Regions from separate parts of the Streptomyces sp. NPDC014656 genome, predicted to be linked through region 1. Evidence: riboswitches for the same ligand, from Rfam matches in the RefSeq annotation. Region 1 holds a riboswitch; each other region holds the start of a gene.
What was found. A riboswitch is a leader RNA that binds a small molecule or an ion and turns the genes downstream of it on or off. The one in region 1 is predicted to bind thiamine pyrophosphate.

Region 2: linked by a shared signal. The riboswitch ahead of thiO (glycine oxidase ThiO) and the one ahead of ACF1ED_RS30090 (thiamine ABC transporter substrate binding subunit) in region 1 are both predicted to bind thiamine pyrophosphate.
Region 3: linked by a shared signal. The riboswitch ahead of thiC (phosphomethylpyrimidine synthase ThiC) and the one ahead of ACF1ED_RS30090 (thiamine ABC transporter substrate binding subunit) in region 1 are both predicted to bind thiamine pyrophosphate.

Annotation. Positions count from the first base shown of each region.
Region 1 is NZ_JBIBZN010000016.1:78,757-86,425, reverse strand. It holds gene ACF1ED_RS30105 (hypothetical protein) at 1-690, shown strand, start outside; gene ACF1ED_RS30100 (ABC transporter ATP-binding protein) at 675-1,712, opposite strand; gene ACF1ED_RS30095 (ABC transporter permease) at 1,712-3,325, opposite strand; gene ACF1ED_RS30090 (thiamine ABC transporter substrate binding subunit) at 3,364-4,449, opposite strand; TPP riboswitch at 4,521-4,630, opposite strand; gene rlmN (23S rRNA (adenine(2503)-C(2))-methyltransferase RlmN) at 4,660-5,772, opposite strand; gene ACF1ED_RS30080 (phosphatidate cytidylyltransferase) at 6,098-7,207, opposite strand; gene frr (ribosome recycling factor) at 7,207-7,669, opposite strand, start outside.
Region 2 is NZ_JBIBZN010000004.1:314,722-322,390, forward strand. It holds gene thiE (thiamine phosphate synthase) at 1-219, opposite strand, end outside; gene ACF1ED_RS12125 (Rv2175c family DNA-binding protein) at 292-657, opposite strand; gene ACF1ED_RS12130 (NAD(P)/FAD-dependent oxidoreductase) at 754-1,977, opposite strand; TPP riboswitch at 2,061-2,174, shown strand; gene thiO (glycine oxidase ThiO) at 2,172-3,359, shown strand; gene thiS (sulfur carrier protein ThiS) at 3,356-3,568, shown strand; gene ACF1ED_RS12145 (thiazole synthase) at 3,574-4,368, shown strand; gene pknB (Stk1 family PASTA domain-containing Ser/Thr kinase) at 4,466-6,394, shown strand; gene ACF1ED_RS12155 (deoxyribonuclease IV) at 6,402-7,253, shown strand; gene ACF1ED_RS12160 (DUF4396 domain-containing protein) at 7,350-7,669, shown strand, end outside.
Region 3 is NZ_JBIBZN010000015.1:197,095-204,763, reverse strand. It holds gene ACF1ED_RS29570 (DUF5326 family protein) at 1-118, shown strand, start outside; gene ACF1ED_RS29565 (IclR family transcriptional regulator) at 414-1,178, shown strand; gene ACF1ED_RS29560 (SsgA family sporulation/cell division regulator) at 1,317-1,757, shown strand; gene ACF1ED_RS29555 (YibE/F family protein) at 1,928-3,418, opposite strand; TPP riboswitch at 3,457-3,607, shown strand; gene thiC (phosphomethylpyrimidine synthase ThiC) at 3,602-5,389, shown strand; gene ACF1ED_RS29545 (hypothetical protein) at 5,516-6,145, opposite strand; gene ACF1ED_RS29540 (metallophosphoesterase) at 6,307-7,669, opposite strand, start outside.

The sequences.
Region 1 (7,669 bases):
TCCTGTCTCGGCATCGTCGCCGGTGACGAACCCAGCCTGCTGTGCGCCCGCTGCGGCCTCGGCGTCGGCTTCCGCGAGGACGACTGCGGGGTCTGGCAGACGGTCCGGTACGACCCCGGCGCCGTCGTCCGGCGGTCCCTCGGCGTCCCTCCGCCGGCCGCCCCGGTCCGGCCGCTGCCGCCGGTCGACCCGGAGGGCCACTGGGACGTGCGGTGGACCGCCGTGGCCGGAACCGCGCTCGCCCGGCTGCTGGCCGCCTCCGGCGGCCGGGCCCTGCTCCTCCCCGCCGGCCTGCCGACCGTGATGTTCGGCCGGGCCGTCGAGCGGCTGCTCCCGGCCGGGCCGCCCTTCCTGACCGTCGGCCCGGCCGGCCCCGGCCTGTCCCGGACGGACGCCGACATCGTCCTCGTCCCCGCCGACCGAAGGACCGGAGAGCCCTGGCGGCCGCCCGGGGACGCGGTCGCCGTCCCGCTCCCCGCATCCGTCTGGGCCTACCTGACGGGCCCCGGGGAGACCTCGCCGACGCCGGTGTCCGGGACGCTGCCGCCCCAGGTCGTCCGCGACGACTACCCCCACCCGGAGCGCCCCGGGCACCCCTTCCACCCCGACCGCCGCACGCTCCGCAGGACCCTCGCCCGGATGCCCGAGGTCCGGCAGCCGTGGCTCCGCGCCCTCTACGACCGGCTCTGACCGTCCCCGTCCAGCACCACCACGTCCTCCGCACGGAAGGCCACCGTCACCTCCGCGCCCTCCTCCGGCACCTCGCCCAGCGGGAACTCCGCCTCCAGCGGCGGCCCGTCCGCCGGGCGCAGCACGACCGTCACGTGATGGCCCCGGAAGGTGCGGGACGCGACCCGGCAGGCCAGGCCCTCCCCGGCGGGGGCCACCCGGACCCCGGCCGGCCGCACCAACAGCGTCCGCTCCCCCGACGGCGCACCCGCCGGCACCGGGATCCGGCCCCACACGCTCTCGGCCGCCGTCCCGGACACCGTCGCCGGGACGACGTTCTCGAAGCCCAGGAAGCGGGCCACGAACTCCGAGCCCGGCCGCTGCCACACCTCCACCGGCGTGCCCGACCGCACGATCCGCCCGTCCCGCATGACCACCACCCGGTCCGCGAGCGCGAACGCCTCCCCCTGGTCGTGGGTGACCGCCAGGACCGTCGTCCCGAGCCGCCCGAACAGCGCCCGCAGCTCCACCACGAGCCGCTCCCGCAGCCCCCGGTCCAGCTGCCCCAGCGGCTCGTCCAGCATCAGCAGCCGGGGCCGGGGCGCCAGCGCCCTCGCCAGCGCCACCCGCTGCTGCTCGCCGCCGGACAGCGAGGCGACCGCGCGCCGGCCCGCGCCCGGCAGTCCGACCAGGTCGAGCAGCTCCTCGACCCGCGCGGCCCGCTCGTCCTTCGGCACGCCGCGCATCCGCGGCCCGAAGGCCACGTTCCCCGCGACGTCCTGCTGCGGGAAGAGCTGGTGGTCCTGGAACATCAGGCCCACCCCCCGCCGGTGCACCGGCACCCCCGCCTGGTCGGCGCCGCCGAGCAGCACCCGGCCCGCGTCCAGCGCCTGGAGCCCGGCGACCGTCCGCAGCAGCGTCGACTTGCCGGAGCCGCTCGGCCCCAGCACGCACACGGTCTCGTGCTCGGCGACCGCCAGGTCCACCGCGTCGAGGACCGCCCGCGCCCCGAACCGTACGGTCGCTCCCTCAAGGGTCAGCATCAGAACTCCCCGGTGGTCCGGTCGGTCCGCAGCCGTTCGAGCAGCAGCAGGGACACCGCGCACACCACCATCAGAATCGTCGACAGGGCCATCGCCTGCCCGTAGTTGAGCTCGCCCGGCCGGCCCAGCAGCCGCGCCACCGCCACCGGCAGCGTCGGGCTGTCGGGCCGGGCGATGAAGACCGTCGCGCCGAACTCGCCCAGCGACACCGCGAAGGCGAACCCGGCCGCGATCAGCAGCGCCCGCCGCACCAGCGGCAGGTCCACCTCCCGCCAGGCCCGCCACGGCGACGCGCCGAGCACCGCCGCCGCCTCCCGCAGCCGCTGGTCCACCGCCCGCAGCACCGGCAGCATCGTCCGGACCACGAAGGGCACGCCGACCAGCGCCTGCGCGAGCGGTACGAGGATCCAGCTGGCCCGCAGGTCGAACGGCGGCTCGTCCAGCGTGATCAGGAAACCGAAGCCGACCGTCACCGCCGACACCCCGAGCGGCAGCATCAGCAGCGCGTCGAAGCCCCGCACGAGCCGCCCGGCCCGCCGCGTGAGCGCCGCCGCCGCGAGCCCGCCGACCACCACCGCCACGGCCGTGGCCGCGACCGCGTACCGCAGCGAGTTCCCCACCGCCTCCAGCGGCGGCACCAGGAAGGTCCCGGCCTCGTCGAGCGAGCCGAGCGCCCGGTAGTAGCGCAGCCCGTACCCCTCCGGCGTGGCGAAGGAACGCTCCACCAGCACCCCGAGCGGCAGCAGGATCAGCACCGCCACCGAGGCCAGCACCCCGCCGAGCAGCGCCCACTGGCCGGCACCGCGCGGCCGGCGCGCGGTCAGCTCCGGGGAGACCAGCCGCAGCGCCGTCTCCCGGCGCCGCACCGTCCGGGCGTGCACGGCGAGGATCGCGCCGACCGCCACGAACTGCGTCAGCGTCAGCACGGCGGCCGTCCGCAGGTCGAGCAGCCGGGCCGTCTGCCGGTAGATCTCCGCCTCCAGCGTCGTGTACGCGTCCCCGCCGAGGATCTGCACGACGCCGAACGAGGTGAACGTGAAGAGGAAGACCATCAGCGCCGCCGCCGACACCGCCGGCACCAGCGCGGGCAGCGTCACCGCCCGCCAGGCCCGCCACCGGGACGCGCCGAGCACCCGCGCCGCCTCCTCCTGGCGCGGGTCGAGCTGGGCCCACAGCCCGCCGACGGTCCGGACGACGACCGCGTAGTTGAAGAAGACGTGCGCGAGGAGGATCGCCCACACGGAGGTGTCGAGCCGCAGCCCCCACAGCTCGTCGGTGAAGCCGCCCCGGCCCACCAGGGCCAGGAAGGCGGTGCCGACGAGCACCGTGGGCAGCACGAACGGCACGGTCACGACCGCCCGCAGCACGCCCTTGCCGGGGAAGTCGAAGCGGGCGAAGACGTACGCCCCCGGCAGCGCCACCAGCAGCGTGAGACCGGTGGAGGCGGCCGCCTGCCACACGGTGAAGCCGAGCACGTCGAGGATGTCGGAGCGCCCCAGGGTCGTCCCGATCGCGCCGAGGTCCCAGGCGCCGTCGGGCCGCAGCCCGCGCTCGACGATCGAGACCACGGGCCAGGCGAAGAAGAACGCGAAGAACGCGACGGGCAGGGCCATCAGCCCCAGCCGCGCCGCGCTCCCCTTCGGGTCACGCCTCACTTGAGGAGCGACGACCACTGCTGGATCCACGCCTCGCGCTTCTCGGCGATCTTCTCCGGCTCCATCGTCTCCGGCTTCTCGACGACCACGCCGTGCTTCGTGAACAGCTCCGGCAGGGCCGCGTCCTTCGCCACCGGGTTCACGAACATCTGGAGCGGCATGTCGTCCTGGAACTTCTTCGAGACCAGGAAGTCGATCAGCGCCTTGCCGCCCTCGGGGTTCTTCGCCCCGGCCAGCAGGCCCGCGAACTCGATCTGCCGGAAGCAGGTGCCGGTGGACACCCCGGTGGGCGCCTCCTTCGGCTGCGGCTCGGCGTACAGCACCTCGACCGGCGGGCTGGAGGCGTAGGAGACGACCAGCGGGCGGTCGCCCTTGGCCTCCTTGCCGCCGGCCGAGCCGGAGAACTCCTGGTTGTAGGCCAGCTCCCAGCTGTCGACGGTCTTCACGCCGTTCGCCTTGAGCTTCGACCAGTAGTCCTGCCAGCCCGTGTCGCCGTACTTCGCGACGGTGCCGAGGAGGAAGCCGAGGCCCGGGGAGGACCGCTCGGGGTTCTCCACCACGAGGAGGTCCTTGTACTCCGGCTTCGCCAGGTCGTCGAAGGTCTGCGGCGGCGCCAGCTTCCTGTCGGCGAAGTACTTCTTGTCGTAGTTGACGCAGATGTCGCCGGTGTCGATCGGCGTGACCCGCTTGTCGAGCTTGAAGGCGTCCGGGATCCGGTCCGCGCCCTTCGCCTCGTAGGTCACGAAGATGCCGTTCTCGACGGCGCGGGAGAGCAGCGTGTTGTCGACGCCGAAGAAGACGTCGCCCTGCGGGGAGCCCTTGGTCAGGATCTCCTTGTTGACGGCCTCGCCCGCGTCACCGGCCTTCAGCACCTTCACGGTGAAACCGGTCTGCTTCGTGAACTCCGCCAGCACCTCCTTCGAGGCGTTGAAGGAGTCGTGGCTCACGAGGGTCACGGTCTTCGGCGCGGGCGCGCCCGACTTGCCCGCGGCCTCGCGGGCGTCCTCGGTGGAGCAGGCGGCGAGGCTCGTGACGCCGAGCGCCGCGGCCAGCGCGACGGCGGCGGCCTTCCTGGTGTTCATGTGTTGTCCTCCTGGGTGGGACCAGAAGGAGACGCGGCCCCGCCCACCCGGAGGTGGGCAGGGCGCAACAGCTCGAGTTACGACCGAACTTCCTACCCAGAATGACCTGGGCGAGGTTCAGAGGGTCTGCGGTCTACGGTTACCGCACTCTCAGCGCTGTGGCGCTCCCCTGTCGGAATATGCAGGTGTGTTCGAGCACAGGGTACAAGGTCAGCGTTCGGAGGCCGCCAGCTGTCCACAGGCACCGTCGATCTCCTGGCCGCGGGTGTCGCGGACGGTCACCGGCACGCCGTGCCGGGCGATCGCGTCGACGAACGCCTTCTCGTCCTCCGGCCGGGAGGCGGTCCACTTCGAGCCCGGCGTCGGGTTCAGCGGGATCAGGTTGACGTGCACGCGCTTGCCCTTGAGCAGCTTGCCGAGCAGGTCGCCGCGCCACGCCTGGTCGTTGATGTCCCGGATGAGGGCGTACTCGATGGAGATCCGGCGGCCGGACTTCTCCGCGTACTCCCAGGCGGCGTCCAGCACCTCCCGCACCTTCCAGCGGGTGTTCACCGGCACCAGGGTGTCCCGCAGCTCGTCGTCGGGCGCGTGCAGCGAGACGGCGAGCCGGCACTTGAAGCCCTCGTCGGCGAAGCGCAGCATGGCCGGCACGAGCCCGACCGTGGAGACGGTGATCCCGCGCTGCGACAGGCCGAGGCCGTCGGGCTCGGGGTCGGTCAGCCGGCGGATGGCGCCGACGACCCGCTTGTAGTTGGCGAGCGGCTCGCCCATCCCCATGAAGACGATGTTCGAGAGCCGCGCGGGCCCGCCGGGGACCTCGCCGTCGCGCAGCGCGCGCATGCCGTCGACGATCTGGTGCACGATCTCGGCGGTCGACAGGTTCCGGTCGAGACCGGCCTGCCCGGTCGCGCAGAACGGGCAGTTCATGCCGCAGCCGGCCTGCGAGGAGATGCACATCGTCACCCGGTCCGGGTAGCGCATCAGCACGGACTCGACGAGCGTGCCGTCGTGCAGCCGCCACAGGGTCTTGCGGGTGGTGTCGTCGTCGCACGAGATGTGCCGCACCACCGACATCAGGTCGGGCAGCAGCTCCCCGGCCAGCTTCTCCCGCGAGGCGGCCGGGATGTCCGTCCACTCGGCGGGGTCGTGCGCGTACCGCGCGAAGTAGTGCGTCGACAGCTGCTTGGCGCGGAAGGGCTTCTCGCCGATCGCGGCGACGGCCTCCTTCCGCTCGGCGGGCGTGAGGTCGGCAAGGTGCCGCGGCGGCTTCTTGACTCCGCGCGGGGCGACGAAAGTGAGTTCTCCGGGGGCCGGACGAGCCACGGCGGCGTCTCTCCTCAAACAGGCACGAGGTCGGACGTCCCGCGACGGCGGGGAGCACGGCACTGCGGTGCCGGAGCGACCTCACTGGATCCGTCCCCGCGGCGGCGAGGACGACGAAAGGGCCCGGACCTCACGGCCCGAGCCCTTCCAGAGTACCCGCCTGCGCGTCAACCCGTTCCGACGAACAGCGCCAGCAACAGCCACACCACCGGCGCCGTCGGCAGGAGCGAGTCCAGCCGGTCCATACGGCGTCGACGTGCGGCTCCGCCGCGTGGCGCCGTGACCAGGCAACCCGCCCCGGCACCCCACACGACCCGCCGCCCGCTCAGCCCGTACCCACGAACAGCGCCAGCAACAGCCACACCACCGGCGCCGTCGGCAGGAGCGAGTCCAGCCGGTCCATGATGCCGCCGTGTCCGGGGAGGAGCGTGCCCATGTCCTTGATGCCCAGGTCGCGCTTGATCATCGACTCGCCGAGGTCGCCGAGCGTCGCGCTCGCCGCCACCGCCAGGCCGAGGACCAGGCCCTGCCACCAGGTGCCGTCGTCGATCAGGAACTGCATGCAGAGCGCGCCGGCCGCCATCGCGAAGGCCACCGCGCCGAACAGTCCCTCGCGGGTCTTGCCGGGGCTGATCCGCGGCGCCAGCTTGTGCTTGCCGAAGCGCCAGCCCACCGCGTACGCCCCGGTGTCGCTGACCACCGTGAGCAGCAGGAAGGTCAGCACCCGCCACGGCCCGTCGTCGGCGGTGAGCAGCATCGCCACGAAGGTCGCCAGGAACGGCACGTAGAACGCGGCGAAGACGCCCGCCGTGACGTCCTTCAGGTACCCCTCGGGGGGTTCCGTCATCCGCCAGACGAGCACCGCGAGCGCCGTCAGGGCCATCGCGACCCAGGCGCCCTCGGGGCCCCGCACGTACCCGGCGACGACCATCGCCGCGCCGCCGACCGCGAGCGGCACCAGCGGCGCCTTGATCGCCTTGCGCTCCTGGAGCCGGGAGGTCAGCTCCCACAGGCCGACGACCACGGCCACCGCCACCACGCCGACGAACGCCGGCTTCCAGATGAACAGCGACGCGATGATCACGGCCCCGAGACCGACGCCGACCCCTATGGCCGCGCCCAGGTCCCGGCCCGCGCTCTTCTTCTGCCGCGGCGCGGGGGCCGTGGACGGCGGAGGAGGCGGGACGGGGCTGGGCATGGGCTCCTGCGGGTGCTCGTGCGGGTGCTCGTCACGGAACAGGGGACCGCTCGGGTGAGCGGCCCCCCGTCCGTGTCCGTCCTGGAATCCGCCGGCGGGTACGTCGGGCACGATGGGCATGGGGCGAGTCTGCGCCGCCCGGTGCCGATCGTGGGCGGGACCCGCCGGGGCAGGCCCCTGGTCGGGTCCGCCGAGACCTGAACCGGCCGCCGGCGCCCCCCAGGATGAGTCGTTCATCAGACCTCGAGGAGCTCGGCTTCCTTGTGCTTCAGCAGCTCGTCCACCTGCGCGACGTACTTCGCGGTGGTGTCGTCGAGCTCCTTCTCCGCGCGGCGGCCCTCGTCCTCACCGACCTCGCCGTCCTTGACGAACTTGTCGATGGTCTCCTTGGCCTTGCGCCGCACCGAGCGGATCGAGATCTTGGAGTCCTCGGCCTTGCCCTTGGCGACCTTGATGTAGTCCCGGCGGCGCTCCTCGGTCAGCTCCGGGAAGGTCACGCGGATGATGTTGCCGTCGTTGCTCGGGTTGACGCCGAGGTCCGAGTCGCGGATGGCCTGCTCGATGTTGCGCAGGGCGCTCTTGTCGAACGGGGTCACCACGGCCATGCGCGGCTCCGGCACCGAGAACGACGCCAGCTGGTTGATGGGGGTGAGGGCGCCGTAGTAGTCGGCCACGATCTTGTTGAACATCGCCGGGTGC
Region 2 (7,669 bases), on a different contig from region 1:
CACGGCGAGGAGCTTGCCGTGGCGGCGGCAGGCGTCGGCGAGGACGGCGAGGTGCTCCAGCTCCTCGCCGGCCTCCATGCCCTTGTCGCGGAGCTGCACGACGTCCACGCCGGAGGAGAGCACGGCGTCGAGGAAGTCGGGCAGGTCGCCCTGGCGCTTCCGGGCGTCGGTGCACAGGTAGAGCCGGGCGTCGGCGAGCCGCTCACGAGGCGTGGGCATGGTGGTTCCCCCGTCGGGTGGCGCCGGTGCCGCGGCGCGGGGCCGCGGCACCGGCGGTGGTGGTCCGGTGGTTCAGAGGGCGAGCGCCTGGGCCCGGCGCTTCACCTCCGTGCCGCGATTCTCGCCGAGGGCCTGCGCGGGGGTGCCGGGCAGGGTCGGGTCCGCGGTGAAGAGCCACTCCAGCATCTCCTCGTCGGAGAAGCCGTCGTCCCGCAGGAGCGTCAGGGTGCCGGCGAGGCCCTTGACGACCTTGTCGTCCTGGATGAAGGCGGCGGGCACCTGGAGGGCGTTGTTCTCCCCGCGGCGCACGGCGATCAGCTGGCCCTCCTTCACCAGCTGCCGCACCCGCGTCACCTCGACGTCGAGCATCTCCGCGATGTCGGGGAGGTAGAGCCAGGCGGGGACGAGAGCATCGATGTTTGCGTCAATCTCGGTCACGGGACAAGCCTGCCATCCGGGACCGGCGGCCGGTAGTCGGGCCCGCCCCGCCCGCCTCCGTACGGGGGTGCTACCGGACCGCCGGCTCCAGGCGCGCTACCGGACCGCCGACTTCAGCGGGACGCCCGGGTCTGCGACGCGCTCGGGGTCGACGGGGGTGCCGGCCTCGATGAGCCTGCGCCCCTGGGCGAGGTCGCGGGGGCGGCCGACGGCGAGCAGCGCGACGGGCACTCCGGCGCGCAGCCAGAGCACCGACCAGGAGGCGCCGGACGAATCGCCGCGCCGCACCAGCGCGTCGGCGCCCGCGTGGTGGCCGGCGTACTGGACGAAGCGGCCGAACTGCTCGGACCAGAAGTACGGGACGGGGTCGTACGGCTCCGGGGCGGGGCCGTCGGCGCCGGTGAGGTCGGCGGCGACCGTGCGGGGGCCCTGGAGGGCGTTGTCCCAGTGGTGGACGAGGAGCCGCTCCCCGTAGCGGGCGGAGGGGAAGGAGGCGCAGTCGCCGACCGCGTACACGTCGGGCAGGGAGGTGCGCAGCCGGTCGTCGGCGGTGACGGCGCCGCTCGGGTCGAGGGCGATGCCGGAGCCGGCGAGCCAGCCGGTGGCGGGCCGGGCGCCGATGCCGACGACGACGGCGTCGGCGGGCAGTTCGCGGCCGTCGGCGAGGACGACGGCGCCGGGCCTGACGGTCTCCACGCGCGCGTGGGTGAGGAGTTCGGCGCCGCTCTCGGCGTACCAGCCGGCCATGGCGGTGGTGACCTCGTCGGGCAGGGCGCCGGCCAGCGGGAGGGCGGCGGCCTCGACGACGGTGACGGCGCAGCCGGCCTCGCGGGCGGCGGTGGCGAACTCGGCGCCGATCCAGCCGGCGCCGACCACGACGACGGAGCCGCCGCCGGCGAGGACGGGCCCGAGGCGGACGGCGTCGTCGAGGGTGCGCAGCAGGTGGACGCCGGGGACGCCCTCGGTGCCGGGGAGGGTGAGCGGGTGGGCGCCGGTGGCGATGACGAGGGCGTCGTACGGGAAGCGGCCCTCCTCGGTGACGAGCTCGCGCTCGGCGGGGCGCAGTCCGGTGACGTCGAGGCCGAGGCGGAGGTCGACGCCGAGGGACTCGAAGTCGACGTCGAAGGCGGAGTGCTCGGCCTTGCCGAGGAGGACGGCCTTGGACAGCGGGGGCCGGTCGTAGGGCTGGTGGGGTTCGGCGCCGATGAGGGTGACGGGACCCTCGAAGCCCTGTTCGCGCAGGGCGACGGCGGTCTGTACGCCCGCCATGCCCGCGCCGACGATCACGACGTGCCGCTGGGTCTGCTTCTGCTCGCTCACCCGCCCACCTTACGCATCTGACGGCCCGTCAGGAAGGGAGGTCCCCTGCGGCGCCCCGCCGGCGGGGGCTAGGGTGGCGGGCACACACCACTCGCGGGAGCCCGGACGCACCGGGCTGAGAGGGAGGCTGGCCGGCCTCCGACCGTACGAACCTGATCCGGGTCATGCCGGCGAAGGGAGGGGCGGCGACGCCCATGCGTTCTTCCGACAGCACCGACACGAACACCACCGACGTCCTCGTGGTCGGCGGCGGCGTCATCGGCCTGGTCACGGCCTGGCGGGCGGCCCTGCGCGGGCTGACCGTCGCGGTCGTCGACCCCGAGCCGGGCGGCGGCGCCGCGCGCGTCGCGGCCGGCATGCTCGCCGCGGTCACCGAACTGCACTACGGCGAGGAGACCCTGCTCGGGCTCAACCTCGCCTCCGCCGCGCGCTACCCCGCCTTCGTCGCCGAGCTGGAGGAGGCCACCGGCCTCGACGTCGGCTACCGCGCCTGCGGCACCCTCGCGGTGGCGCTCGACGCCGACGACCGCGCCCACCTGCGCGAGCTGCACGCCCTCCAGACCCGCTGCGGGCTCGCCTCCACCTGGCTGTCCGGCCGCGAGTGCCGCCGCCTCGAACCCATGCTGGCGCCCGGGGTGCGCGGCGGGCTCCGGGTGGACGGCGACCACCAGGTGGACCCCCGCCGGCTGGCCGCCGCGCTGCTCGTCGCCTGTGAGCGGGCCGGGGTGGTCCTGCGCCGGGCCGTCGCGGAGCGGCTCGTGGTGACCGGCGACCGGGCGCGCGGCGTCGTCCTCGGCGACGGCACCGAGCTGGCCGCGGACCGGACCGTCCTCGCGGCGGGCAGCCTCAGCGGCCGGCTGGCGGGCGTGCCCCCGGCGGTCCTGCCGCCGGTCCGCCCGGTGAAGGGCCAGGTCCTGCGGCTGCGGATCCCCGCCCCGTACGCCCCCTTCCTCTCCCGCACCGTCCGGGCCGTGGTCCGGGGCAGCCACGTCTACCTGGTGCCGCGCGAGAACGGCGAGCTGGTCGTCGGCGCCACCAGCGAGGAGCTGGGCTGGGACACCACGGTGACCGCGGGCGGGGTGTACGAGCTGCTGCGCGACGCCCACGAGCTGGTCCCCGGCCTCACCGAGCTGCCGCTCACCGAGACCCTGGCCGGGTTGCGCCCCGGCTCCCCCGACAACGCGCCGCTGCTCGGCCCGAGCGCCCTGCCCGGCCTCCTCCTGGCCACCGGCCACTACCGCAACGGGATCCTCCTCACCCCCGTCACCGGCGACGTCATGGCGGAGGCGCTGACCACCGGCGTCCTCCCCGACGAGGCCCGCCCCTTCTCCCCCCGCCGTTTCCCCACCGCTCTGCCCGTACGTCAGGAGCAGCCCGCATGAACGCGTCCGTGACCGTCTCCGTGAACGGCGAGCCGCGCGCGCTCGCCGCCCCCGCCTCCCTGGCCTCCCTGGTCGCCGGGCTCACCGCGGCCCCCGCCGGGGTCGCCGCCGCCGTCAACGAGACGGTGGTGCCGCGCGGCGAGTGGGCGGCGACGCTGCTCGCCGACGGCGACCGGGTCGAGGTGCTGACCGCGGTGCAGGGGGGCTGAGCGCGATGTCCGACGACACCTTCGTCCTCGGCGGTACGGAGTTCTCCTCCCGGCTCATCATGGGCACCGGCGGCGCCCCCAGCCTGGACGTCCTCGAACGCTCCCTGGCGGCGAGCGGCACCGAGCTGACCACCGTCGCCATGCGCCGCCTCGACCCGACCGTGCAGGGCTCGGTCCTCTCCGTCCTGGACCGGCTCGGCATCCGCGTCCTGCCGAACACGGCGGGCTGCTACACGGCGGGCGAGGCCGTCCTCACCGCCCGGCTCGCCCGGGAGGCGCTGGGCACCGACTGGGTCAAGCTGGAGGTGGTGGCCGACGAGCGGACCCTCCTCCCGGACGGGGTGGAGCTCCTCGACGCCGCCGAGACCCTGGTGGACGACGGCTTCACCGTCCTCCCCTACACCAACGACGACCCGGTCCTGGCCCGGAAGCTGGAGGACGTCGGCTGCGCGGCGATCATGCCGCTCGGCTCCCCCATCGGCTCCGGCCTCGGCATCCGCAACCCGCACAACTTCGAGCTGATCGTGGAGCGGGCCGGCGTCCCGGTGATCCTCGACGCCGGCGCGGGCACCGCCTCGGACGCGGCGCTCGCGATGGAGCTGGGGTGCGCGGCGGTGATGCTCGCCTCGGCGGTGACCCGCGCGCAGGAGCCGGTCCTGATGGCCTCGGCGATGCGGCACGCGGTCGAGGCGGGCCGGCTGGCCCGCCGCGCGGGCCGCATCCCCCGCCGCCACTTCGCGGAGGCGTCCTCCCCCACGGAGGGCCGCGCCCGCCTCGACCCGGAGCGCCCCGCCTTCTGACCCCGCCCGGGCGCCGGGGCGCGGGGTACGTCACAAGCGTGCTGCGGTCGGCCCCGGGGGGCGGGCCGCGTCCGTACCGGCTCGTAGACTCGACGCCGTGGACACGACCCTTCAGGACCCCCTCGTCGGGCGGCTGCTCGACGGCCGCTACCGCGTCGACGCGCGCATCGCCGTCGGCGGGATGGCCACGGTCTACCGGGCCGTGGACACCCGTCTCGACCGCGTCCTCGCGCTCAAGGTGATGCACCCCGCCCTGGCGGCCGACGCCGTCTTCGTCGAGCGGTTCATCCGCGAGGCGAAGTCCGTCGCCCGCCTCGCGCACCCGAACGTGGTCGCCGTCTTCGACCAGGGCGCCGAGGGCGCCTACGTCTACCTGGCGATGGAGTACGTCTCCGGGTGCACCCTCCGGGACGTGCTCCGCGAGCGCGGCGCCCTCCAGCCCCGCGCCGCCCTGGACGTCCTGGAGCCGGTGCTCGCCGCGCTCGGCGCCGCGCACCGGGCCGGGTTCGTGCACCGGGACATGAAGCCGGAGAACGTGCTGATAGGGGACGACGGCCGGGTCAAGGTCGCCGACTTCGGGCTCGTCCGGTCCGTCAACTCGGCGACCGCCACCACAGGGGCGGTCCTCGGCACCGTCTCGTACCTCGCCCCCGAGCAGATCGAGCACGGCACCGCCGACACCCGCGCCGACGTGTACGCCTGCGGCGTCGTCCTGTACGAGATGCTGACGGGCGCCAAGCCGCACTCCGGCGACACCCCGGCCCAGGTGCTCTACCAGCACCTGAACACCGACGTGCCGGCCCCGTCCGCCGCCGTCCCCGGGCTGCCGCCGGAGCTGGACGAGCTGGTCGCCGCCGCGACCGCCCGCGACCCCGAGGCCCGCCCGCACGACGCCGTGGCCCTGCTCGCCCGGGCCCGGGAGGCGCGGGCGGCGCTCACCGACGCGCAACTGGACGCGGTGCCGCCGCGGGCCCGCGCCGAGGAGCGGGACACCGGCGAGGACCGCACCAGCGTGATCGCCCGCCCGGTGCCCTCGGCCGAGGCCGCCGACCCGCACGCGGTGCAGCACACCAGCCGCCTCGCGACCCCCGCGCCCCCGCCGCCCGGCGCGGGCGCGGGCCGCACCCGCCGCCGGCCCGTCCCGCGCGGCCCGCTCATGATCGTCCTCGGCGTGCTGCTCGTCCTGGGCCTCGGCGGCGGCGTCTGGTACATCAACGCCGGCCAGTTCACCCGCGTCCCCGCCGTCCTCGGCCAGACCGAGGAGGCGGCCGGCAAGCGGCTGGCCGACGCCGGTCTGGAGCTGGGCACGACGAAGCGCGCCTTCAGCGACGTGTACGAGCGGGGCACCGTGATGGGCGTCGACCCGGCTCCCGGCGAGCGGGTCCGCAGCCACACCACCGTCACGCTCACCCTCTCCCGCGGCCCGGAGATCGTGAAGGTGCCCAACCTGCGGAACAAGCCGCTCGACGAGGCGAAGCGGATCCTCACGGAGCAGGGCCTCGCCCCCGGCGTGGTGTCCACCGCCTTCAGCACGACCGTCGCCCAGGGCGCGGTGATCGGCTCCGACCCGGAGCCGGGCACCGAGCGGGCCCCGGACTCGGCCGTCGCCCTCGTGGTCAGCAAGGGCGCGCCCGTCGACGTCCCCGACGTGACCGGCGAGACCGTCGCCGACGCCACCGCCGCCCTCCAGGAGGCCGGGCTCAAGGTCACCGTCGCGCCGGAGCGGGTGCACTCCGCCGAGGCCGCCGGCTCGGTCGCCGCCCAGTCCCTCGCCGAGGGCAGCCGCGCCGCGAAGGGCGACGCGGTCACCCTGACGGTCTCCAAGGGCCCGCGCCCCGTCGAGGTCCCGGACGTGCTCGGCATGACGACCGACGAGGCCCGGACGGCGCTGGAGGAAGCCGGTTTCGAGGTGAAGGTCGAGAAGTCCTTCCCCTTCCTCGGCAACGAGGTCACGGGCCAGTCCGTGGAGGGCGGGACGACCGCCCCGGAGGGCTCCACCGTCACCGTCACGATCAAGGGAATCTGAGAGAGCCATGCGCAACCCCGTCGGCGGCCACGTCCCCGTGGCCGGCGGTCTCGCCACGACCGGTCTGGGCTACGCCCGCGAGCTGGGCGCCGAGACCGTCCAGGTCTTCGTCGCCAACCCGCGCGGCTGGGCCACCCCGACCGGCAACCCCGCCCAGGACGAGCGGTTCCGCCAGGAGTGCGCCGCCGATTCGGTCTCGGCCTGGGTGCACGCCCCCTATCTGATCAACTTCGGCTCCCACACGGAGGCCACCGTCGAGAAGTCGGTGGAGTCGCTGCGCCACTCGCTGCGGCGCGGCCGGGAGATCGGCGCGCGGGGCGTGGTGGTCCACACCGGCTCGGCCACCGGCGGCCGGCCCCGTGAGGAGGCGCTGGCGCAGGTGCGGGAGCACATGCTGCCGCTGCTCGACGAGCTGACCCACGAGGACGACCCGTACCTGCTCCTGGAGTCCACGGCGGGCCAGGGCTCCTCGCTCTGCTCCCGGGCGGAGGACTTCGGTCCGTACTTCGACGCGCTCGACCACCACCCCAGGCTGGGGATCTGCCTCGACACCTGCCACATCTTCGCGGCCGGCCACGACCTGGCGGAGCCGGGCGGGGCGGTACGGACCCTGGACGAGCTGGTCGCCACGGTCGGCGAGGGCCGGCTGCGGCTGATCCACGCCAACGACTCGAAGGACGTCGCCGGCGCGCACAAGGACCGGCACGCCAACATCGGCGTCGGCCACATCGGCCAGGAGGCCTTCCGGGAGCTCCTGCGCCACCCGGCCACCGACGGCGTCCCGCTGGTCATCGAGACCCCGGGCGGCAAGGAGGGCCATGTCGCCGACATCGAGCTGCTCAAGAAGCTCCGGGACTGATCCGCTTCTGATCATTTCCGATTGAGGCATACCCAGAGGGGGTATACGGTTCCCGAGGAGAAGCAGGAACCGCTACCCGAGGCTGGGGGCACCCTCATGGAGCACGAAGCACACGAGACGCACCACCATCACGGCGAACACGCAGGTCACGACCACGACCCCGACGCACACGCGGACCCCGCCGGCCACGAGGGCCACCACGCCGGTCACGGCGGCGGGACGGCGTCCTGGGGCACGGCGGCGAAGGCCACCCTCCACTGCCTCACCGGCTGCGCCATCGGCGAGGTCCTCGGCATGATCATCGGCACCGCGCTCGGCTGGGGCAACGCCCCGACCATGGTCCTCGCGATCGCCCTGGCCTTCTTCTTCGGCTACGCGCTCACGCTGCGCGGCGTCCTCGCCGCCGGCCTGGACCT
Region 3 (7,669 bases), on a different contig from region 1:
CCTCGCCTTCGTCGTCGGGCTGCTGTTCAAGGTGCTGCTGTTCGTCGCGCTGGTCGCCGGACTCATCTACGCCGTACGGAAGTTCGGCACCCCGTCGAAGTCCGACCGCGATTGGTAGCACAAGCTACTCATCGGTATTCGGTGTCTGCCGGGCATTAGCCCGGCAGAGGGAACGCGCTGGTGGAAACGGGGTGGGGTGAGGACAAGCCACTAGAGTGGCAGATCTCCGCCGAGTCGGGGGCTACGGGTGTAGATCTCCGGCAGACCGGCGGTTTCCCGCTCGTCCCTTGAGGGGTCCGTCCGACGGACCCCATCGGTGTACCAGGCCCCAGGCCCGGCGGGTGCGCGGGGGCGGCCCCCGCGGGCGGGTGCGGTCACGCATCCGTCGTCACGCCTGGGGGTGACCTTTGGCCATGGCTACGCAGACAGCTGCACCTACCCTGATCGGCTCGGTGCAGCGGGCGTTGAGACTTCTGGAGGCCGTGGCCTCCCACGAGGACGGCGCCCCCGCCAAGCAGCTCGCCCGGGAGACGGGCCTTCCGCTGCCCACGACGTACCACCTCCTCCGCACCCTGACGCACGAGGGCTATCTGCTCCGCGAGAAGGGTGCCTTCTATCTGGGGGAGGCAGCCGCCAGGTTGGCCGGCGGCGGGGCTGTGCAGAATCGTCGCATCAAGATCGAGGACTTCCTCGCCCACTGGCGGGACGAGATCGGTGTGCCGGTCTACTTCGCGCTCTACCGCGACGGCGAGATCGAACTGGTCTCGGTGGCGGACACTCCCAACTCCCCCGCGGTGGAGGAGTGGGCCGACTTCCGGGAGACCGGTCACGCCCATGCGATCGGGCAGTGTCTGCTCAGCCAACTGGATCTGAAGTCTCGTCAAGACCACCTTGACCGGCACCCGGTGGAAGCCATCACTCCGTACACGGTGCGTAACCGGCGGATGCTTTTGGAGCGTTTGGGTGGTTTGGGGCGAATGGAGCCCCTGGTGGAGCGTCAGGAATATGCGCTCGGCACGGTTTGTGCGGCCATCCCCATCACAGCGGGTTCCACAGCGGCCACTCTGGCCATTTCCCTCCCTCTTCACCAGGAAGAACGGTTGCTCCCAGCAGTCGAGCGACTACGTACGGAGATCGGAAGCCTCTTCAGTTCGCTCGCCTTCTCTATCAGTATCTGAAAAATCACTCCTTGTGATCCGCTAGCGCGTACAGCACGATTGCGTCAAGAGGGCCACGGGGGATCATTCCTGGCCGTTTCGGTCACAGCTTTCAGCAGCTGTGTTTACACAACTGCTCCATCTACTGCGGGGTACATGATGCGAGAGTCGGTTCAGGCCGAGGTCCTGATGAGCTTCCTCGTCTCCGAGGAGCTCTCCTTCAAGATCCCAGTCGAACTGCGATACGAGACCCGGGATCCCTACGCGGTGCGGATGACCTTCCACCTCCCCGGAGACGCGCCTGTGACCTGGGCGTTCGGCCGAGAGCTGCTGCTCGACGGGATCAACCGCCCGAGCGGTGACGGCGACGTCCACATCGCCCCGATCGACCCCGAGGGCCTGTCGGACGTCTCCATCCGGCTCCAGGTGGGCGGCGACCGCGCCCTCTTCCGCGCCAGCGCCCCGCCGCTCGTCGCCTTCCTCGACCGCACGGACAAGCTCGTCCCACTCGGTCAGGAACAGACACTGGGCGACTTCGAGGACAGCCTGGAGGCCGCGCTCGGCCGGATCCTCGCCGAGGAGAGCGCCGGCCCCGCCTGACCGGCGCCCGCTCCGTACGGCTGACACCGGCGCCCGCTCCGTACGCCCGACCCGAGGCGCCCCGCTCCGTACGGCTGCCGACCGGCGCCCGCTCCGTACGGCTGCCGATCCGCCCCGCCCGCGTACGGCCGCCGACCTGGCCCGCTTCCCGTACGGCCGCCGCGCGTCCGTCACTTCGCGCGGCGCCGCCGTCCGCCGCGGCCCGCCGTCCGGACGCCGGCCTCCTCGGACGGGCGGTCGGCCGACACCACCAGCGCCGCGAGCGCCGTCGTGACCGGCACCGAGGCGACCAGACCGATCGAGCCCACCAGGGTCCGGACGATCTCCTCCGCCACCAGCTCGCTGTTGGCCACCGTCCCCATGCTGCTCTGCGCGATGGTGAAGAGCAGGAGCAGGGGGAGCGCGGCACCGGCATAGGCCAGGACCAGCGTGTTGACCACCGAGGCGATGTGGTCGCGGCCGATCCGGATCCCGGCCCGGTAGAGCGCGCGCGGCCCCATGCCCGGGTCGGCCTGGTGGAGCTCCCAGACCGCCGAGGTCTGGGTCACGGTGACGTCGTCGAGGACACCGAGCGAACCGATGATCACACCGGCCAACAGTAGGCCGGACATGTCGATCTCCGGGTAGAGGCCGTGGATCAGTCCGGTGTAGTCGTCGGTGTTGCCGCTGAGCGAGGCCCAGCCGATGAAGAAGGAACCGAGCAGGCCGATCAGCAGCAGCGAGATCAGTGTGCCGAGGACGGCGACCGAGGTGCGCGCGGAGAGGCCGTGGCACATGTAGAGCGCGAGCAACATGATCGCGCTCGACCCGACCACGGCCACGACCAGCGGGTTCGAACCCTCCAGGATCGCGGGCAGGATGAAGAGCGTGAGCACCAGGAAGCTCACCGCCAGCGCGATCAGCGCCATCACGCCCCGCAGCCGTCCCACGAGCACGACCGCGAGCGCGAAGATGCCGGCGAGGACCGCCATCGGCACCTTGCGGTTCACGTCCGTCACCGAGTACTGCAGGTCCTTCGGGGCGTCGGGGGCGTAGGCGACCACCACGCCCTGGCCCTGGTCCAGTTGACGAGGGGCGTCCGGCTGCACGATCTCGGTGAAGCGACGGCCCGCGTCGGGCCCGCTGGTGACCTCGATCGTCGCCTTCTCGCACTGCCCCTGCTGCCCGTTGACCGCTTCGCGGCCCTGGGGGGTGGAGGTGTCGCCGGTGGGCGGCACCTGCGCGGCGTTCACGTCCTTGCAGTCCACCCGCTCGACCGCCACGACCTTGCCCTGTTCGGTCTGCCGGTCGAAGCCCACGCCGGTCCGCTCGTGCGCCGGCGTGCCGCCGGGCCAGAGCACCACGAGACCGACGACCACGGCGGTGGCGAAGGGGATGAGGACGGCCGCGATGACCCTTCGCAGATGGCGGGACACGGGTGCGGCGGGCCCGTGGCTGTGGCTGTGCCCATGTCCGGAACCGGTGCCATGGCCGGAACCGGAACCGTGGCCGTGGCCGGAACCCTGGCCGGGACCGTGACCGGAGCCGGCGCCGGAGCCGTGGCCCGGACCGTGCTGACCGGCGCCTGGGCCGGCGCCGTGCCCGTGCTCATGGCCGTGCGGATCGGGGTTCTGCTGCGAGGAAGTCACCGCCCGATCATCGCAAGAACGGCCGGGGCCCACTGTTCAGCACGCCAGGGAGGGCGCTAGCCTCGTGACACCTTTGCACACGCGGGAGCTCGGAGCACCGGGCTGAGAGGGCGCTGATCACCGTACGCGCGTACTGACTGACGTACGTACGGGAGGAGGCTGCGCCGACCGCCGAACCTGTTACCGGGTAATGCCGGCGTAGGGAGATTCGGTCTCATGACCATTCAGGACGCACGCACGCCTGCCTCCGACCAGAAGGACCCGAACGGCGCGCGCACGCCGGGCTGGCACAAGGGGTACGTCGAGGGCTCCCGCCCCGACCTCCGGGTGCCGGTCCGACAGGTGCACCTCACCAACGGCAAGGACGTGACGCTGTACGACACGTCCGGTCCGTACACCGACCCCGCCGTCGACACCGACGTCCGCCGGGGCCTGGCCCCGCTCCGCGAGAACTGGATCATCGCGCGCGGCGACACCGAGGAGTACGCGGGCCGTCCGGTCCGCCCCGAGGACGACGGCATCAAGCACACCTCGCCGCGCGGCGGCGGGCTGAAGAACCTCGACGCGGTCTTCCCGGGCCGCCCGCGGCTGCCCCGCCGCGGCCGCACGGGGCAGGCCGTGACCCAGCTCGCGTACGCCCGCCGCGGGGAGATCACCCCGGAGATGGAGTACGTGGCGATCCGGGAGAACGTTTCTCCCGAGGTCGTCCGCGAGGAGATCGCGGCGGGCCGCGCGGTGCTGCCGGCCAACGTCAACCACCCCGAGATCGAGCCGATGATCATCGGCAAGCGGTTCCTGGTGAAGGTCAACGCCAACATCGGCAACTCCGCCGTCACCTCCTCGATCGAGGAGGAGGTGGAGAAGATGACCTGGGCGACCCGCTGGGGCGCCGACACGGTCATGGACCTGTCCACCGGCCGCAACATCCACACCACCCGCGAGTGGGTGCTGCGCAACTCCCCCGTGCCGATCGGCACCGTGCCGCTCTACCAGGCCCTGGAGAAGGTCGACGGCAAGGCCGAGGAGCTGACCTGGGAGATCTACAAGGACACGGTCATCGAGCAGGCCGAGCAGGGCGTGGACTACATGACCGTGCACGCCGGCGTGCTCCTGCCGTACGTGCCGCTCACCGCGCGCCGCAAGACCGGCATCGTCTCCCGCGGCGGCTCGATCATGGCGGCCTGGTGCCTCGCGCACCACAAGGAGAACTTCCTCTACACGAACTTCGAGGAGCTCTGCGAGATCCTCGCGGCGTACGACGTCACCTACTCGCTCGGCGACGGTCTGCGGCCCGGATCGATCGCCGACGCCAACGACGACGCCCAGTTCGCGGAGCTGCGCACCCTCGGCGAGCTCAACACCATCGCCAAGCGGCACAACGTGCAGACGATGATCGAGGGTCCGGGCCACGTCCCGATGCACAAGATCAAGGAGAACATCGACCTCCAGCAGGAGATCTGCGAGGAGGCGCCGTTCTACACCCTCGGCCCGCTGACCACGGACGTCGCGCCCGCCTACGACCACATCACCTCCGGCATCGGCGCGGCGATGATCGCCTGGTGGGGCACGGCGATGCTCTGCTACGTCACGCCCAAGGAGCACCTGGGCCTGCCGAACCGCGACGACGTGAAGACCGGTGTCATCACGTACAAGATCGCGGCGCACGCGGCGGACCTCGCCAAGGGGCACCCGGGCGCCCAGGAGTGGGACGACGCCCTCTCGGACGCGCGCTTCGAGTTCCGCTGGGAGGACCAGTTCAACCTGGCCCTCGACCCGGACACCGCCCGTGAGTTCCACGACGAGACGCTGCCGGCGGAGCCCGCGAAGACGGCCCACTTCTGCTCGATGTGCGGCCCGAAGTTCTGCTCGATGAAGATCTCCCAGGACATCCGCCGCGAACACGGCGGGGACCTGAAGAAGGAGGAGATCGTGGCCGGCATGGCCGAGAAGTCGGCGGAGTTCGCCGCCTCCGGCAACCGCGTCTACCTGCCGATGGCGGAGTAGCCGCCGCTCGTACGGGACGCGCCCCGGCCCGCGGTTCACGGGGGGATCGCGGGCCGGGGCGCGTTTCCTACGGCGGAGTGTGCCGGGGGTGCGTCCGGGGCGCGTCAGGGCGATGCCCGGGACGCGTCAGGGTGCCGGAGGCGGCGGGGCCGGGTCGGTGGCGGTGAGGGCGGCCTGGAGGAAGGGGATGACACCGCGCTCCAGGAGGGCTTCGCGCCAGTCGGCGCGGGCCCGGGAGAGCTCGTCGTCGGGGGCGCCGGACTCGGCCGGGCTGTTGCGGAGGGCCGTCAGGAGGAGGCCGGCGCCGGCGCAGAGCAGTCCGGCGGCGGCGAGGGCGCCGAAGACCAGGCCGGCGGTGAGCAGGGTGGTGCCCAGGGCGGCGGCCGGGGCGAGCAGATGGACCACGGCGCCGACCAGGAGGAAGATCGCGGCCGCCGTGCCGGCGAGCACCGGGACGAGGACGGTGAGGACCGCGACGGCGCCCGGCGACTCCTCCGGGCCGGGGGTCCGGGGGCGGTTGGAGGCGGCGCGGTGCTCTTCGCGCACCTTGGTGAAGTGCTCGTACTCGCTCGCCGCCGCCGCGGTGATCAGCGCCGTCGCGTTCAGCGCCATCGCGCGGAGCTGGGCGGCCGTCAGCCGCGTGCCGGCACCGTCGAGTTCCGGCCGTTCCGGCGCGGTGCGCAGTGCCTCGTCGAGGAGCCGCTCGTACTCGGCGCGGTCCTCGGTCAGCAGGTGCGGAGCCACGTTCATGTGCATCCCCCGATGCTCGGTGGGCCGGGACCGGCCGTGGAGAACGGCGGTCCGGGCGGAAGCGGAGGAGAGCCTGCCTAGCTGGGGAGAACGATGGTAGGGCCGTGACCGTGCGCGCTGACAGGGGGTTTCCGGAATTCGCCTTCCCCGGCTGCGCAGGGTGAGAGTCAGTCCGCCAGCGGGAGTTGGACCACCAGCAGCTTTCCGGCCATGGTGACTCCGCCGTCCATCGCGATGGCGAGCCCGTCGGCGTAGACGTGCGGGCCGTCGACGGCCGGGCGGGAGTCCTCCTCGCCGTCCTCCGTGCCCACCTGTCCGAGGAGGTACGGGATCGGGCTGTGGCCGTGGACGATCCGGGAACCGCCGTAGGTGCCGAGCAGCTCCTGGACGGCCTGCGGTCCGCCCTCGTCGCGGAAGGCGAATCGCTTGGTGAACTTCCGGAAGAGGTCCCAGACCTCGTCGGCGTCGTTGCGCCGGATGATCTCGTGGACCGTCTCGTTGACGTCCTCGATGGTCTGGCCGTAGTCGAGGTACGCGGTGGTGTCCGAGTGCAGCAGCAGGTGGCCGTCCTCGTGGACGACGGCGTCGAGCCGGGACATCCACTGGAGGTGGACGTCCTGGAGGCGGTCCATGTCGTGCTTCTGTCCGCCGTTGAGCAGCCAGGCGGCCTGGAAGGTGGCGGTGCCGGCCCCGGAGTTGACCGGGGTGTCGCCGAAGCGCTTGGCGCCGATGAGGAGCAGTTCGTGGTTGCCCATGAGGGCCTTGCAGTAGCCGCCGGCGGCGGCGGCCTCGGCGGAGAGCCGCATGACGAGGTCGATGACGCCGATGCCGTCGGGGCCGCGGTCGGTGAAGTCGCCGAGGAACCACAGGCGGGCGTTGCCCGCGGCCCAGCCGCCGTTCTCGTCGACGAGGCCCTGGGCGCGCAGTGCGGCGACGAGTTCGTCGAGGTAGCCGTGGACGTCGCCGACGACGTAGAGCGGGCCGGGGCCGTCGCCCGTGGGGGCGGGCGCGGGGGCGGCTGCCGGGGCGACGGGGACCTGGAGGGTGTCGCCGCGCTGGATGACCGGCAGGTCGCGCTCGGTCGGGGTGTAGCCGTCCGGGAAGTCGCCGGGGTAGCCGCCGCCGGGGTGGGGCGCGGTGGCGTGTCCGGTGGTGTGGCCGGTGGCCTGCACGGTGGTGTGCGTGGTGGCGTGGCCGGTGGTGTGCCCGGTGGCGAGGGGAGCGCCGGGGGCGGCCGTTTCGCGGTACGCGGCGGGCTCGGGGCGTACCCGCGGCTCGGCGTACGCGGCCGGCTCGGGGTGCGCGGCCGGCTCCGGGCGTGCGGCGGACTCCGGGTACGCGGCGGGCTCGGGGCGTACCGGCGGTTCCGGGAACGTGACCGGTTCGGGGTACGCGGCCGGGCGGGTGCCCAGGTGGAGCGTGGGATCGGCCGGCGCGGCGGGCGGCTCGGCCGGGTGGCCCTGCACGGGCACCCGGGCGTACGGGGGTACGCGGAAGTCACGCAATGTCGCCGTGCGCTCCACGGGATCC